Regions from separate parts of the Massilia sp. GCM10023247 genome, predicted to be linked through region 3. Evidence: predicted binding sites of a transcription regulator. Region 3 holds the regulator's gene; each other region holds the start of a gene.
What was found. The regulator FNR, encoded in region 3, switches genes on or off when oxygen is low (the NO sensors DNR and NnrR bind a similar motif). The targets are predictions, from matches to a motif close to TTGATNNNNATCAA.
Positions count from the first base shown of each region.

Region 1: ACFPAH_RS20750 (universal stress protein) is a predicted target of FNR. The motif match lies at 2,025-2,038, and genes of this name have one in related genera.
Region 2: ACFPAH_RS15145 (glycine-rich domain-containing protein) is a predicted target of FNR. The motif match lies at 1,752-1,765, and genes of this name have one in related genera.
Region 4: ACFPAH_RS13285 (universal stress protein) is a predicted target of FNR. The motif match lies at 1,526-1,539, and genes of this name have one in related genera.

Region 1 covers NZ_JBHSIB010000025.1:21,426-24,876, reverse strand. Annotated here, with positions in the region: gene ACFPAH_RS20760 (hypothetical protein) at 1-305, shown strand, start outside; gene ACFPAH_RS20755 (ComEC/Rec2 family competence protein) at 302-1,333, shown strand; gene ACFPAH_RS20750 (universal stress protein) at 1,486-1,947, opposite strand; gene ACFPAH_RS20745 (hypothetical protein) at 2,185-3,204, shown strand; gene ACFPAH_RS20740 (universal stress protein) at 3,378-3,451, shown strand, end outside.
Region 2 covers NZ_JBHSIB010000017.1:178,257-181,707, reverse strand. Annotated here, with positions in the region: gene ACFPAH_RS15155 (hypothetical protein) at 1-108, shown strand, start outside; gene ACFPAH_RS15150 (hypothetical protein) at 369-614, shown strand; gene ACFPAH_RS15145 (glycine-rich domain-containing protein) at 781-1,572, opposite strand; gene ACFPAH_RS15140 (CHASE domain-containing protein) at 1,835-3,451, opposite strand, start outside.
Region 3 covers NZ_JBHSIB010000029.1:18,183-21,633, reverse strand. Annotated here, with positions in the region: gene cydB (cytochrome d ubiquinol oxidase subunit II) at 1-173, opposite strand, end outside; gene ACFPAH_RS22430 (cytochrome ubiquinol oxidase subunit I) at 176-1,636, opposite strand; gene fnr (fumarate/nitrate reduction transcriptional regulator Fnr) at 1,852-2,619, shown strand; gene ACFPAH_RS22420 (DUF885 domain-containing protein) at 2,854-3,451, opposite strand, start outside.
Region 4 covers NZ_JBHSIB010000011.1:645,006-648,456, reverse strand. Annotated here, with positions in the region: gene ACFPAH_RS13290 (hypothetical protein) at 72-1,400, opposite strand; gene ACFPAH_RS13285 (universal stress protein) at 1,612-2,436, shown strand; gene ACFPAH_RS13280 (CHRD domain-containing protein) at 2,455-3,060, opposite strand; gene ACFPAH_RS13275 (AMP-binding protein) at 3,428-3,451, shown strand, end outside.

The DNA.
Region 1 (3,451 bases), on a different contig from region 3:
TCGCAATCGGATGTAATTCCGCCATCGGACTCACCTCTAACACTAGCTTGCCTGCCATATTGTTGCGCGAGGGAGCCAAAGTGGTAGTTGCCGCGCTTACTACCGTCCTCGGCCGCTTCGCAAATATCGCGGTCGCCGACCTGACCAAAAAACTGATATCGGCATCGGTAGCAAGCTCGCCAGTAACCATTGGCGAACTAATCACCGGCCTGCGCCGCGAATTCCTCGCAAGAGATAATGCTTTAGGCATGGTGTTGATTGCTTTCGGCGATGCGGATTGCTGCCTAGGAGAGCAGTCACCATGACTAGCTTTTTTGAAGTAAAACTGATCCAAGCCGAACACGGCGATGCGATCCTGGTGAGCTATGGCGAAAATCCCGTCCGTCACATTCTAGTCGATGGCGGTCCCGCGTCGTCACTACCGAATCTACTTGAAGTCCTTTCCGCATCGCGTACCAATGGCACCTTGACCCTTGAGGCGATTGTCGTTACCCATTATGACTTCGATCATATTGGCGGAATTATCGCTTTACTGGAACAAATGCCGGACTGGGTGGTCGTCAATGACATTTGGTTCAACGGGTATAAACACGCGTTGCCGCAGGACTTGCTCGGGCCACGGCACAGTGAAGCCTTGACTGACCTCATCGTGAAAAACCGACTGCCGTGGAACAAGGCCTTTAAAGAGCATGCCGTGTGCGCCTGTTCTCCTGGAAGTATTGACCTGCCGGGAGGCATATCAATCTGGGTGTTGTCACCAACGAAAAAGGAATTGGCCGCGTTGGCGAAACAATCGCCCGCACAGTTGCTGAGCGACGGTAATTCAGGGCTGCGGGATCGACTTGGACGTCGGGATGCCTGGCCGCCGCCGCCGTTCTCCAGTCTGGTCGGAAAGCGTTTTCTGCCAGACCAGTCCGTATCAAACGCGAGCAGTATCGCCCTCTTACTGAACTACGGAGACAAGCAGATCCTGCTGTCCGGCGATGCGCACGCTGATGTGGTCTGCTCCTCACTGGCCTACTATTGGCCGAGACAGAAGGTTAAACTCGATTTATTGAAGGTATCGCACCACGGCAGCCAAGCCAATACCTCCGCAGATTTCTTGAGAAGGATAGAATGCAAGCGTTTTGCCTTCAGCACGAACGGCAAGATACATGCACATCCCGACCAAGCCCTTATCGCCCGGCTCATCGGGTCCATTAGCAATCCAGAACTCATTTTTAACTATGCTTCGCCATGGGTGAACAGGTGGAGGAACCGTCCGGCGGCATGGCCGAAATACTTAACCTCATATCCGAGCGCTGACGATGCCTTTGTACGTGTAGCCGTCTGAATTTGACGCCGCTAGCTTTCCGCCTTGCGTCTCAGTTTGCCTGTGCAGTGCGAGGCCGGTGAGGGTCGCGCGCTGCGACGGAGGCGAACCGGTGGCCGGGACCAAAGTCGATTCCGACAATTTCTCGGTTCCGCCTGATATGCGTGACAAGCTCAGAGCGTGTGTTCCGGCCTGCCGGCATCGCGCAACATCAGGACCGGCACCGGCGAGTAGGCCAGCACTTGCTGGGCCACGCCGCCGGCCAGTCCCGGCGGAACGATGCGCCCGCCGCTGGCGCCGAGGACGATCAGGTCGCACGCGTTCTCCTCGGCGACATGGATGATCTCGTCGCCCGGAAACGGCGAGATGGCGGTCACCGTACGGCAGGCAACGCCCGCCTCATGGGCCAGGCCGGCCACCGTCGCCACGTGTGCGATCGCCTCCTGGTGCGCCTCAGCCATTGCCGCCTCGATATCCGCTTTCGTCTCGCGTCCGGTCAGCCGCACCGGATACGGAGGCGCGGCCGAGAAAGCCAGGACTTCCGCCTTGCCGCCCTTGGCGAGGGAGATCGCGGCACGTGCTGCTGACTCAGCCAGCCAGGAGCCATCGGTCGCGATCAGGATTCTCCGAAACATGGTTCTGCCTCCAGCGGCTGGTCATTGTAGGGCGTGTGGATTCGACATCAGAATGATCGTTGCAAGGTGCAAAAGCTTTGACCTGAATCAAATTCCTCGAATTGCTTCCCGGCCGGAACCGTGCGGCAACGCTGCCATAAGCCGCGCACCTATGATCGGGATCAAATCCGACGGGGCCACGAATCCTAGCCTCTGGACTCGTGCTACTTGTGCGACGCGTGACGTCAGGGGACAGACATGGACTTGCTCGTCAAATCGGTTTCCGCGGGAGCGGCAGCCTTGGCCCTGCTGGCTGTACCTTCGCCTGCGCCAGCCGCAGACGGCAAGGGCACGGCCAGGATGTACCGCGTCGTCGTGACCGAATTCCCGGTCCACGACATCAATAACCAGGGCCAGGGGATCGGCAACTTCGTCACCTCGACCGGGGTGACGCACGGATTCATCGAAAGCGGCGGCGTGCGAACCGACCTCGGCACGCTCGGCGGCTACAGCACGGCCGGCGCCATCAACGACCGCGCCGAGGTGGCCGGGCTGTCGCTCGGTCTCGATGGCCGAGTCCACCTGTTCCTGTGGGCGCGCGGCACGATGCGCGACCTTGCCGTGCTTGGCGGCAGCGCGAACGTGACCGGGCTGAACAATCGCGGCGAGATCACGGGCAATCATACGCCCCCGGGCCGCGGCAACGTGCCCTTCCTGTTTTCGCACGGCAGGCTGCGCGAACTGCCTGCGGCCGATCCGGGCTACCTGGCCTACTCGCGGGGCATCAACGACCGCGGCCAGGTGGTCGGCATTGCCGGCGCGGAGCAGGCCGTGGTCTGGATGCGGGGCCGCGTGCGGCTGATCGGACCCCGTATCGCGCCCTGGAGCTTGCCGGAGGATATCAACGAGCGAGGCGACATCGTCGGCTCGGCCGGCCTGCCGGGCGCGGCGTCGCCCTCCGACGGCAAGGCCTTCCTCTACAGCAACGGGCAGACGACCGACCTGGGCACGCTGGGTGGCCCCTTCGCCTTCGCCGTCGCCATCAACAAGCTCGGGCAGGTCGTGGGGGGCGCCAACATCCGCTGGCTGGAAACGCGGGCCTTCCTGTACGAGCGCGGCCGGCTCTTCAACCTGAACGACCGGCTCCTGCCGGGCAGCGGCTGGCAGCTGGAGGCAGGTGTCGACATCAACGATCGTGGCCAGATCCTGGCATGGGGGTTTCGCGCCAACCAGTACCGGATCGTGCGCCTCGACCCTGTTCGCTGGAACCCGCCGTGACGGCTTTTTTGGCGAGCCGCGTTCTCGGATCCTGGTCGGGTGTTTGATCTGCATCAAGGACGCGACAATTCGCAGCGCGCATTCTGGCGGCGACGCCAAGCGCCCTGGGCAGGCATGCGCTGCCGGGACACCTACAGGGACGTACAACACGGATCTACAAGGGGGAAAATGCCATGTACCAACGGATTCTGGTGCCGACCGACGGTTCTGCCATCGCAACGGTGGCCGTGAACGCCGCCATTGCCTT
Region 2 (3,451 bases), on a different contig from region 3:
ACAGTCGAGCAGGCAAAAAAAGACGCAACCGTCTTATTCGAGGCGAAGCAGAACAAGACGGTGACCCAGGGCAGGCAGCAATTGCGAGCCCGGCATAAAAAAACGTAAGCGGGATCGGATTGCCGGGTATCGGCTGCGTGCCAACGTTGCATTTCGCACGCGGCCGTCCACTTTTGTGGGTAGTTGCTTGAATCAAAATTAACTTTCCCAGTATCATTGCGACCTTGCAGATCTGTCGTATAAACGATGCCGATTTGGCTCTGCAGTCTAATTTTTCACGTTAAAAGCAACATTGTGAAAAATTAGGGACGGTTTATGACAATTGGAAAGAATTAGCGATGCCCATCAGAAGATTGCCGGAAGGCGCCATGTACGACCCCAATCGCGTGCTCGACGCGGTGATCTCGAAACTCGGGCTGAAGAACGACGCCGCCTTGTCGCGGGCGCTCGAAGTGGCGCCGCCGGTGATCAGCAAGATCCGCCATAGCGCCTTGCCGATCGGCGCGACGATCCTGCTGCGCATGCATGAAATCAGCGACTACAGCATTCGCGAATTGCGCTCGCTGATGATTGCGCGGGAAACGGGGACTGAACCGGAAATGGCCGGCGCCTGAGGCAGGGAAGGCTGGCGGCACCGGTTGGAGCTTGCACGCGTCTGTCCCACACGATCGCCGGGCAGTGGTGAGGGGCGGATGCGGCGATGCAAGCGAAACGGCGCCGCCGGATAGTTGCCCCGGCGGCCCGCGCATGCAGAGCGCAGTCACCGGGGCATATCACGTATCAGGCTGCTTGCGGGATGCCTGGGCCGAAGCACCAGGCGGTCTGGAGGTCGGCTGCCTTGGTGATGCCCGGCCCGAAGCACCAGGCGGTCTGGACGTCGGCCGCCTTGGTGATGCCCGGCCCGAAGCACCAGGCGGTCTTGACGTCGGCTGCCTTGCTGATGCCCGGCCCGAAGCACCAGGCGGTCTGGAGGTCAGCTGCCTTGGTGATGCCTGGGCCGAAGCACCAGGCGGTCTCGGCAACGGCTGCCTTGGTAATGCCCGGGCCGAAGCACCAGGCGGTCTGAACGTCCGCTGTCTTGGTAATGCCCGGGCCGAAGCACCAGGCCGAGTTCGCCGCTTGGCTGATGCCGGCATCGCACGCCGTTTGCACTTCGGCGGCTTCCAGGACGCCGTCCTCCCTTGGCCGGCGCACATACGACACGCCGAAGGTGGATTCGTACAACTCGCGCATGCGCTCGCCTGCCTGCTGCTGCATCTCCACGCCGTTTTCGCCCTCCAGGCCAAGGTAGGGATAATGGTGAACGAAGTAACCGAAGGCTTGCTCGCAATCGCGGGCGTATTTCATCGTGTCGAGGATGTGGTAGTGCCAGAAGGTGTCGACATCGACGAGCGGTGCCGTCGGCACGTGGGGGAAGGCCTTCATCAGGTACAGGAAGCGGCGGTATTCGGTCTCGACGGCATTCGCATGCTCCAAAGACCAGCCCTCGCCGGATTCCTTGTGCATCAGTTTCGTTTTGATCGGGTTCAGATCCAGAGCAGCGATAAGAGCGAAGTCGTTATTCGAAATCATGATCTATCCTTTTGTTTTGGCTACTGCATTGTTATTTTGGTATGGGTGCGGGCAATCGACGAAGTGGTGTTGGCAATGGGTAGTCCTCCTCGCGGTTTGGTGCTTGCGTCGTTATTGACGCGAAGCATTGATATGAATTCTCCATCTCAAGCATCTGAAAATTGTTGATTTCTCGCAAGTTGAAGCGCATCAACAAATTTTTTGTGGCAAATGCGCCTACGCGCCGGCGGGCAGTAGGCCTACAAAATCGAGAAGCTTGGGCCTACAGCCCATCGAAGGCGGGAGAGGGTTTGGCTGAAGCGGGCGCGGGGGCAACGGAGAGGAGATTGTCGGCCGCCGGGATCGAGACATGGACGGTCGTACCGTCATTCGGACTGCTGCTGATGATGCATTTGCCGCCCAGGATACGGACCCGTTCCTCGATGCCGACCAGGCCGAAGGAGCCCGGCTTTTGTCCGCCCGCCTTGCTCAGGCCAATGCCGTTGTCGCTGACAGTCATCGAGATCGAATCCGGATCGACGGCCAATTCGACCCGTACCCTGGTCGCGCGGGCGTGGCGCGACACGTTGGTTAACGATTCCTGGAGGATGCGGAACAAGGTCGTCGCACAGCGGTCGCTCACATGCAGGTCGTGGTTGTGCGACACCAGTTCGCAGGCAAGGCCGGTGCGCCGCTGGAACTCGGTGATCTGCCAGTCGACTGCTGCCGTCAGGCCCAGGTCGAGCACGTTCGGACGCAGGTCATTGATGATCTGGCGCACGCTCTTGATCGTCGCATCGATCTGCTCGAGCATCCAGTGGGCCCGCGTATGCAGGTGCGGGTGGCGTTTGTTGGTACGCGAGGCGAGCAGGTCGACTTCGATGCGCAGCGCCAGCAGGTTCTGGCCGAGGTCGTCGTGGATCTCGCGCGCGATGCGCTTGCGTTCGCCTTCCTTGATGTTTTCCGCATGGGCCGCCAGGCGCCGCAGGTTGTCGTTGGTTTTCTGCAGTTTCGCTTCGCTCGCCCGCAATCCCTCGGTCATCTCTTCGGCCAGCCCGATGGCGCGACGGCGTGACGAACTGAGCGTCTGGAACAGCGCATATAGCAGGGAGGTGCCGATGATCCCGGCCAGCATCGCCACCCATGGAAGAGCGCTGTCGAGCTCCGTATACAAGCTACGCTTCGTCACGGTGAAATCAATATCCCATTCGCGCCCGCTTGGTCCTACCGGCAAGCGCGCGCGGAATTCGGTCCGCTCGTCCGGAACCACGCCCGGGCGGTTGTCAAAGAACACGGTACGGCGGTAGCCATTCGGCCTGCCGGGTTCCTTGCCCAGGCCCGTTCCGGAAATCACCAGCCGCGTCGCGTTTTTCGGCATGTTGTCGAGCACGCCGTGCGCAAGGCTGCTGACGCTGAATCCGATCCCGACCGTACCCAGATAGGCAGCGCGGCGCTGGGCCACATCCTGCGGGGGCATAGCGGCGCGATAGACCGGCAAGCGCATGGCCAGGCCCATTACCAACGATCCGGAATGCACGGGGGCACCCGATGTCAATACCTCACCTGTGTCGCGAGAAAGCGCGAAGAGCCTGGCACCTTCTGGCTTCGGGTGCATGTCAACACCGATCCGACCAATCCAGGCCGTGCCCGGCTCGATGAATGTCAATACGGTGTACTCTGCACGCCGCCCCTCGGGTTTGATCCTTGCATTGCGTCCGTGTCCGTCGATGTCTTGCAACATTTCTGTTTCGAACCGATCGCGTTCGGCATCAGAGAAGTGCTTGGCGAAGTTGATCGACTCAACACCAGGAAAGTAAAGCGGCAGGTCGAGGCCGGCGACATAGCGCCGAAATTCATCGCGTGTGACCTCGTCGGCCGCGAGAAACAGGCTAGCCGTTCC
Region 3 (3,451 bases):
TCGTTGCCGTCCCAGACCGGGGCGACGGTATTCATCATGGTGTCGCGGTCGCGTTTTTCCTTGGCAAACGGAAACAACATGCCGATGCCGAGGTCGAAACCGTCGAGCAGCACGTACATGAACACGGCAAAGTAGATGATCAGCGCCCAGATGAGCGAGGTGTCGATGCCCATGCTCAGTCTCCCCTGGTGTCGAGTTGCATGCCGGGCGCGCCGTCGTCGTCGTTGCCGACGTCGGCGGCGGACATCGGACGGCTCGGCGTGCGCTCTTCCCCCGGCCCGCCCTCGGTGGCCCGGTGCAGCTCGAAGGCCTGCGGCCCCTTGCGCATCATGCGCAGCACATAGGCGGTGCCGGCGCCGAACACGAACATGTAGGCGACGACGAACAGGCCGAGCGTGAGCGCGAGCGTGCCGGCGTCGTGCGGCGAGGCGGCTTGGCTGGTGCGCATGACCCCGTACACGACCCAGGGCTGGCGCCCGACTTCGGTCGTGACCCAGCCGGCGAGGATGGCCACCAGCCCGGCCGGTCCCATCCACATGGCAGCACGCAGGAAGGCGGTCGAAGTGAACAGGCGCCCGCGCCGCCGCAGCAGCAGGCTCCAGGCGCCGAGCGCGATCATCAAGAGCCCCAGGCCGACCATCAGGCGGAAGCTCCAGAACACGATCAGCGAATTGGGCCGGTCCTCGGGCGCGAACTCCTTGAGGCCCGGAATCTGGCCGGACCAGCTATGGGTGAGGATCAGGCTGCCCAGCCTGGGGATGCCGACCGCGTAGCGGGTCTGCTCGGCGGCCATGTCGGGAATGCCGAACAGCAGCAGCGGCACGGCCTTGCCGGGCTCGTTCTGCCAGTGCCCTTCCATCGCCGCCAGTTTGGCCGGCTGGTGTTCGAGCGTGTTGAGGCCGTGGAAGTCGCCGATCACGGCCTGGATCGGCGCCACGATCAGGATCATCCACATCGCCATCGACAGCATCTTGCGCACCGCCGGGTTGTCGCGCGCCTTTTCTTTCCTGTGAAGAAGTTGCCAGGCCCCGGTGGCGCCGACGATGAGCGCCGTCGTGAGATAGGCGGCCACCACCATGTGCATCAGCCGGAACGGGAACGACGGATTGAAGACGATCGCCAGCCAGTCGGCCGGCACCATGCGCCCGCCCTCGATGGCATAGCCGCGCGGGGTCTGCATCCAGCTGTTGGCGGCCAGGATCCAGGTGGCGGAAATCAGTGTGCCGACCGCGACCATGCAGGTGGCGAGGAAATGCAGGCCGGGGCCGACCCGGGTCCAGCCGAACAGCATGACGCCGAGGAAGCCCGCTTCCAGGAAGAAGGCGGTCAGCACCTCGTAGGCCAGCACCGGGCCCATGATCGAGCCGGCGAACTCGGACATGGCGCTCCAGTTGGTGCCGATCTGGTAAGCCATCACGATGCCCGACACCACGCCCATGCCGAACATGACGGCGAAGATCTTGAGCCAGAAATGGTAGAGGTCGACGTAGACCGGGCGTTTCGTGCGCAGCCAGGACAGCTCGAGCACGGCCAGGTAACTTGCCAGGCCGATGGTGACCGCCGGGAACAGGATGTGGAAGGACATCGTGAACGCAAACTGGATGCGGGCCAGGTCCAGGGCCGATAAGCCGAACATGAGCACCTCCGGGGATGAGCTCTCCAGAATCTAGCATGGTCCATCGCGCGCACAGTTGGCAGCCTGGCTGTCGTTGGCAACAATACACTGAAGCCCGCACGGCCGTTGCGTCCGTACATCGCTTGCCGCTGCGCGGACAGCCATGTCCGGAAAAAACGCCGGGTTGGCGAGGTGGGCGGTCTATAATCGGGCTGACCCCGCTTTTTTCTCTCCAGATGAACCAAGGCATTCCACTTCCTGCGACGGCGCCGATCAGCCTCGGCGCCATCAAGGCCAGCTGCAGCGCCTGCAGCATGCACCAGCTGTGCCTGCCGATGGGGCTGGACGACGCCGACATCACCCGGCTCGACCAGATCATCGGCCGCCGCCGCCGTCTCGCGCGCGACGAGCGCCTGTACGCCATGGACGAGCCCTTCCGCAGCCTGTACGCGGTGCGCTACGGCCATTTCAAGACCTACCAGGTGAATGCGGCCGGCGAGCAGCAGATCACGGGTTTCCAGATGGCCGGCGAATTGCTCGGCATGGACGCCATCAGCGGCGACCGCCATCACTGCGACGCGGTGGCGCTGGAAGACAGTGAAGTGTGCGAAATCCCGTTCGCGCGCCTGGAAGACCTGTTCGGCCAGGTGCCGGCGCTGCTGCGCCACTTCCACCGCATCATGAGCCAGGAAATCACGCGCGAGCAGAACGTCATGCTACTGCTTGGCAACATGCGCGCCGAGCAGCGTTTTGCGGTGTTCCTGGTGAACCTGTCGGCCCGCTACGCGGCGCGCGGTTATTCCTCGACCAGCTTCGGCCTGCGCATGTCGCGCGAGGACATCGGCAACTACCTCGGCCTGACCATCGAGAGCGTCAGCCGCTTGTTGTCGCGCTTCAAGAAACAAGGCTGGATCGAGGTCGACAAGCGCGAAGTGCGGCTGCTCGACCCGGTCAAGCTCAAGGCGATCGCGGCCGGCACGGACCAGTGTAGCCCGATGTCGTAGGGTGGGCGGCTCCACCCGGCCATAAATGCCCACGCGGCGTGTGCGCCGCCCACGCGTTCAACGCACGGGCGATCATTCGTGGCAGATCACGGGGTGGTTGAACGCGTGGGGTGACGCGGGCTAAATGCCCGCGGAACGCGAAGCAGGCGCAATGGCCGCGTATGCGCGTCGTGAAGGGTGGAGCCGCCCGGTGAACACGTAGTCGAGGCCACCGGCCTCGACCACCCCTACGCATTACGCCTTCGCCTTTTCCTTCGCGATCCAGCCGTCCACCAGCTGGCCCAGCACGTCGAGCGGCACCGAGCCGGCGCCGAGCACCATGTCGTGGAAGCCCGGGAGCGAGAATTTCGCACCGAGTTCCGCCTTGGCCTTGTCGCGCAGCTCGAGGATGCGCAGCATGCCGATCATGTAGGCGGTGGCCTGGCCCGGCCAGGCGACGTAGCGGTCCACTTCCTGGACGTTGATGCCGTAGTCGACCGCTTGCTGGCGGGTCCAGCCCTTCATGTGCAGGCCGGTGTCGACCACCAGGCGGCGTGCGCGGAACAGTTCCGAACCGAGCGCGCCCAGCAGGCCCGGGACGTCGCCTTCGTACCAACCCTGCTCCACGGCAAGGCGCTCGGTGTACAGCGCCCAGCCTTCGCTGTGGGCGCTGCCGCCGCTGAAGATGCGCTGGCTGCGGTATTTCGGGATGCCGGTCAGTTCCTGCTGGATCGCCAGCTGGAAGTGGTGGCCCGGCACCGCCTCGTGGTAGGACAGGCTGCGCATGCGGATCATGTCGAAGGTCGGGCCGCGCATCGGCACCCAGAACACGCCCGGGCGGCTGCCGTCCGGC
Region 4 (3,451 bases), on a different contig from region 3:
CATAGGAAACTCCCCGTGGGGTCGAACTGCAGCCAGCTTACACCGGTGGCACGCCTCTGCGCGGGGCGCCTTCACCTTTGTCGCACAGGTCCAACAGCCTGGCGCCGCGCCTGTCCGCGCATCAGCCAGACGCGGCTACCCTCGTCCGGCCGCAGGCTGCTGTTGACGATGGCAACCCGCCCGCCCGGTCCCGCCGCCAGCTTCTTCCCCAGCAAGCCCTGCTGGCTGCCGTTCGCGGCGCCAGGCGCAGCTTCACTGCCCGGCACCAGGCCGGGCGTGGAAAAGCTGCGGCCGCCGTCGCGCGACAGCGTCATTCCGAGCGCGTGCGGCCGTCCCGCCCCGGGGCCCAGCACTTCCCAGATCAGGTACAGCCCGCCTTCGGCGTCGGTGGCGACGCCGGGATAGGCGGCGCTCTCCCGGCCGGCCGCGTCGGAGACCGTGCGCGGCGGCCCGAAGCGGTCGATGCCACCCGGGGAGCGCGTGTAGCGGATCCGGTAGCGCCCCCCGGGTCCGTCGGCCGCCTCCGCATACGCCAGGTGCAGGGCGCCGTCACGGTCCACCGCCAGGCGCGGCGCGTCGGCATGGCCGGCACCGGGCGCCACGCGCAGCGGCGGGCCGAAGCTGGCGCCGCCATCGGTCGATTGCGCGACGTGGATGTCGGCCGCCGGGTCCTCGCCCACGGTCCAGGCCAGGTAAACCCGGCCGCCGGGCGCCGTGGCCAGCGCAGGCGCCCGGGCCGGACGCGCCGCGCTGCCGGCGACCTGGCGCGGCGCCGTGAAGCTGGCGCCGGCGTCGCGCGAGCGGGCCAGCCACAGCGCGCCGTCGTACTCGGTCCAGGCTGCCACGATGCTGCCGTCCGCGGCCACCGCCAGGTCGTGGCTGCCGTTCGACCAGATCGTCCGGTTCAGGCGGCCCTTGCCGTCGCCGCCGCGCGAGCGCGACAGGTTGAGCGGCGCGGCGAACCGGCGCCCGCCGTCGTCCGAACACGCGAACAGGATCTCGCCGCCATGCGAGCCGCCGGAAAAAACGATTTCCTGCCACAGCAGGCAGACCTTGTCCGGCTGTCCTGGCGCCGCCCCGATGCGCGGCTGCCAGGAAAAGGTGGCCGGACTGCGCGAGACATCGACCGGCTTGCCGTCGGGCCTGCCGTCGGCTGCGGAGAAGCGCTGGAACAGGACCTCCTTGCGTGCCTGGTCGACCCAGGCCAGGGCCAGCCCGCCGTGTGCGTCGAACGCGACGGTCGCGTCGTCGACGTAGTCGTAGCGCGAATCGTTCTGGCGCCACGGGCCCTTTTCGCCGCCGCCCGTGGCCAGCACGGCGGCCGGTGCCCAGGCGAGCTGCGCCGGCGCGCCGGCCAGGGCGCCGGAAAGGACGAAGGCGATGGCGAAACTGGGACGCATGACGGTCTCCCCGGCAGCGGGTGGGCGCACGGCGAGCTTACCGCTTCCGGCGCGTGCGGCGCGGACGCCAGCGGAAGACCCGTCCTTGGCGGCTGCCGATGCACACAAAAAAATTCGAGGGATATTTGATCTGAATCAGCCGTGCGGCTGACGCGGCGCAGCACCCGGCGTAAAGTCGCCCCTGCCCGGACGAGCAAGGAAAGGAGCAGCCATGTTCAAGACGATCATCGTGCAGGTCGACGACAGCCCGGCCATGGAGGCGCGGATCCAGGCCGCGGCTTGGCTCGCCAATGCCCACGGCGCGCACCTGGTGGGCTGCGCCGCCACCGGACTGTCCTGGCCGGCCTATGCGATGCTGACCGGGTCGATGGCCGTCACGCCGATCGACGAATTCGACAGCCTGCGCGGCGCAGCGCGCAGCGCCCTGGACCGGTTCGCCGAACGCGCGAACCAGCTCGGCGTGACATCGACCGAACTGCGCCTGGTCGAGGACGAACAGCGCGATGCGCTGCTGTTGCTGTCGCGCTATGCCGACCTGGTCGTGACCGACCTCGATGGCCGCGGCCCGGCGGCCGTGCGCGGCCTGCCGCACTACCTGGCGCTGCACGGCGCGCGGCCGGTGCTGGCGGTCCCCGCCGCCTACGCCGGCGCACCGTTCGGGGAGCACATCGTCGCCGCCTGGAACGGCAGCGTGCCCGCGCTGCGCGCCATCGCCGCCGCCCTGCCGCTGCTCGAGCGCGCGCGCAAGGTGGCGCTGGCACTGGTCAATCCCGAACGCGAGGGCGACCTGCACGGCGAAGAACCGGGCGCCGACATGGCGCTCTACCTGGCGCGGCACGGGGTGCGGGTCGAGGTCGCGGCCGTGCACACCGCCCTGCCCGTCGGGGCCGCCCTGCTCGAGATCGTCCGCGCCGGCGGCGCCGACCTGCTCGTCGCCGGCGCCTTTGGCCACAGCCGCTACCGCGAGATCGTGCTCGGCGGCGTCACCCGCTACCTGCTCGAGCACGCGGCGGTGCCGGTGCTGTTCGCGCACTGAGGCCGGCGCCGGCCGGCATCACGCAGCCTGCTTTCGGCGGCGCCATCCTGCCAGGCCCGCGGCCCCGAGCGCGAACAAGGCCATGCTGCCGGGCTCGGGCACCTGTGCCGGCTGCTCGGCCAGGAAGCCACGGATCTCGCCGGTGGGGAACGAGGTGCTGTGGATGTTCAGGTAGCTGCGCCCGGCCAGCATGCCGGCCAACAGAGCATCGCGCGCGGCCGTGGTGCTGCCGCCGTTGGCGGCCAGGAAGCCTGGGTTATAGAAGCCGGCGTCGAGCAGGCTGAAGCTCTGGCTGTAGGCGCCGGCCTGGACCCCGGTCGTGAAGCCCGGGAAGCTCGGGACCGCCGTGGCGGGCGGCACGGCGCCGGTCAGCGGGACCGGCGTGCAGCAGTGAATATGGGCCGCGGTGCTGGTCCCGAGCAGGCCGGCGTAGCTGAAATCGACGAGGATCGTGTTGCCGACGTCGTCGACGGTGACCGTGGCCTGCCCCGTCGCCGGCGACGCATTCGGATCGGCTTCGTTCGCGCCGCTCATGGTGGTCGTGAACGTGACCAGGGCCGCGTGCGCCGGCAGGGCGCCGAGTAACAACGCACATGTTGACAAGCTGATAGCAAGACGTTTCATGACGAGTCCTCCGGGAATGGGTGTGCCGAAGTCCAAGCATGGAGCGTGCCGAGGTCTCGCCACGGGGCGTCGCGCTGTCCGATGGTCGACTCCGGTTTATGCACTGTAAATACTTTCGACATCGGTGGCCCGGCTTTCCCGTGCCGCCAGGCAAACCTGCCGCACAGCTTGCAGAGGCCATTCCGGCCGGGCATGCGTTAGACTCGACACTGGGCAGCACCAGTATGAGCGTCTAACAAAAGCTCCATGGCAAAGCGCGGCGTCGACGACAGCACGCCTGTACGGCGAGACGCCGTAACGCAGCCATGGAGGTGTTATCCGGCGCATCAAGCCGCACCGGCATTGGCCACATCGATATGGAGACAGCATGCAACACAGCCTCAGTTACGTC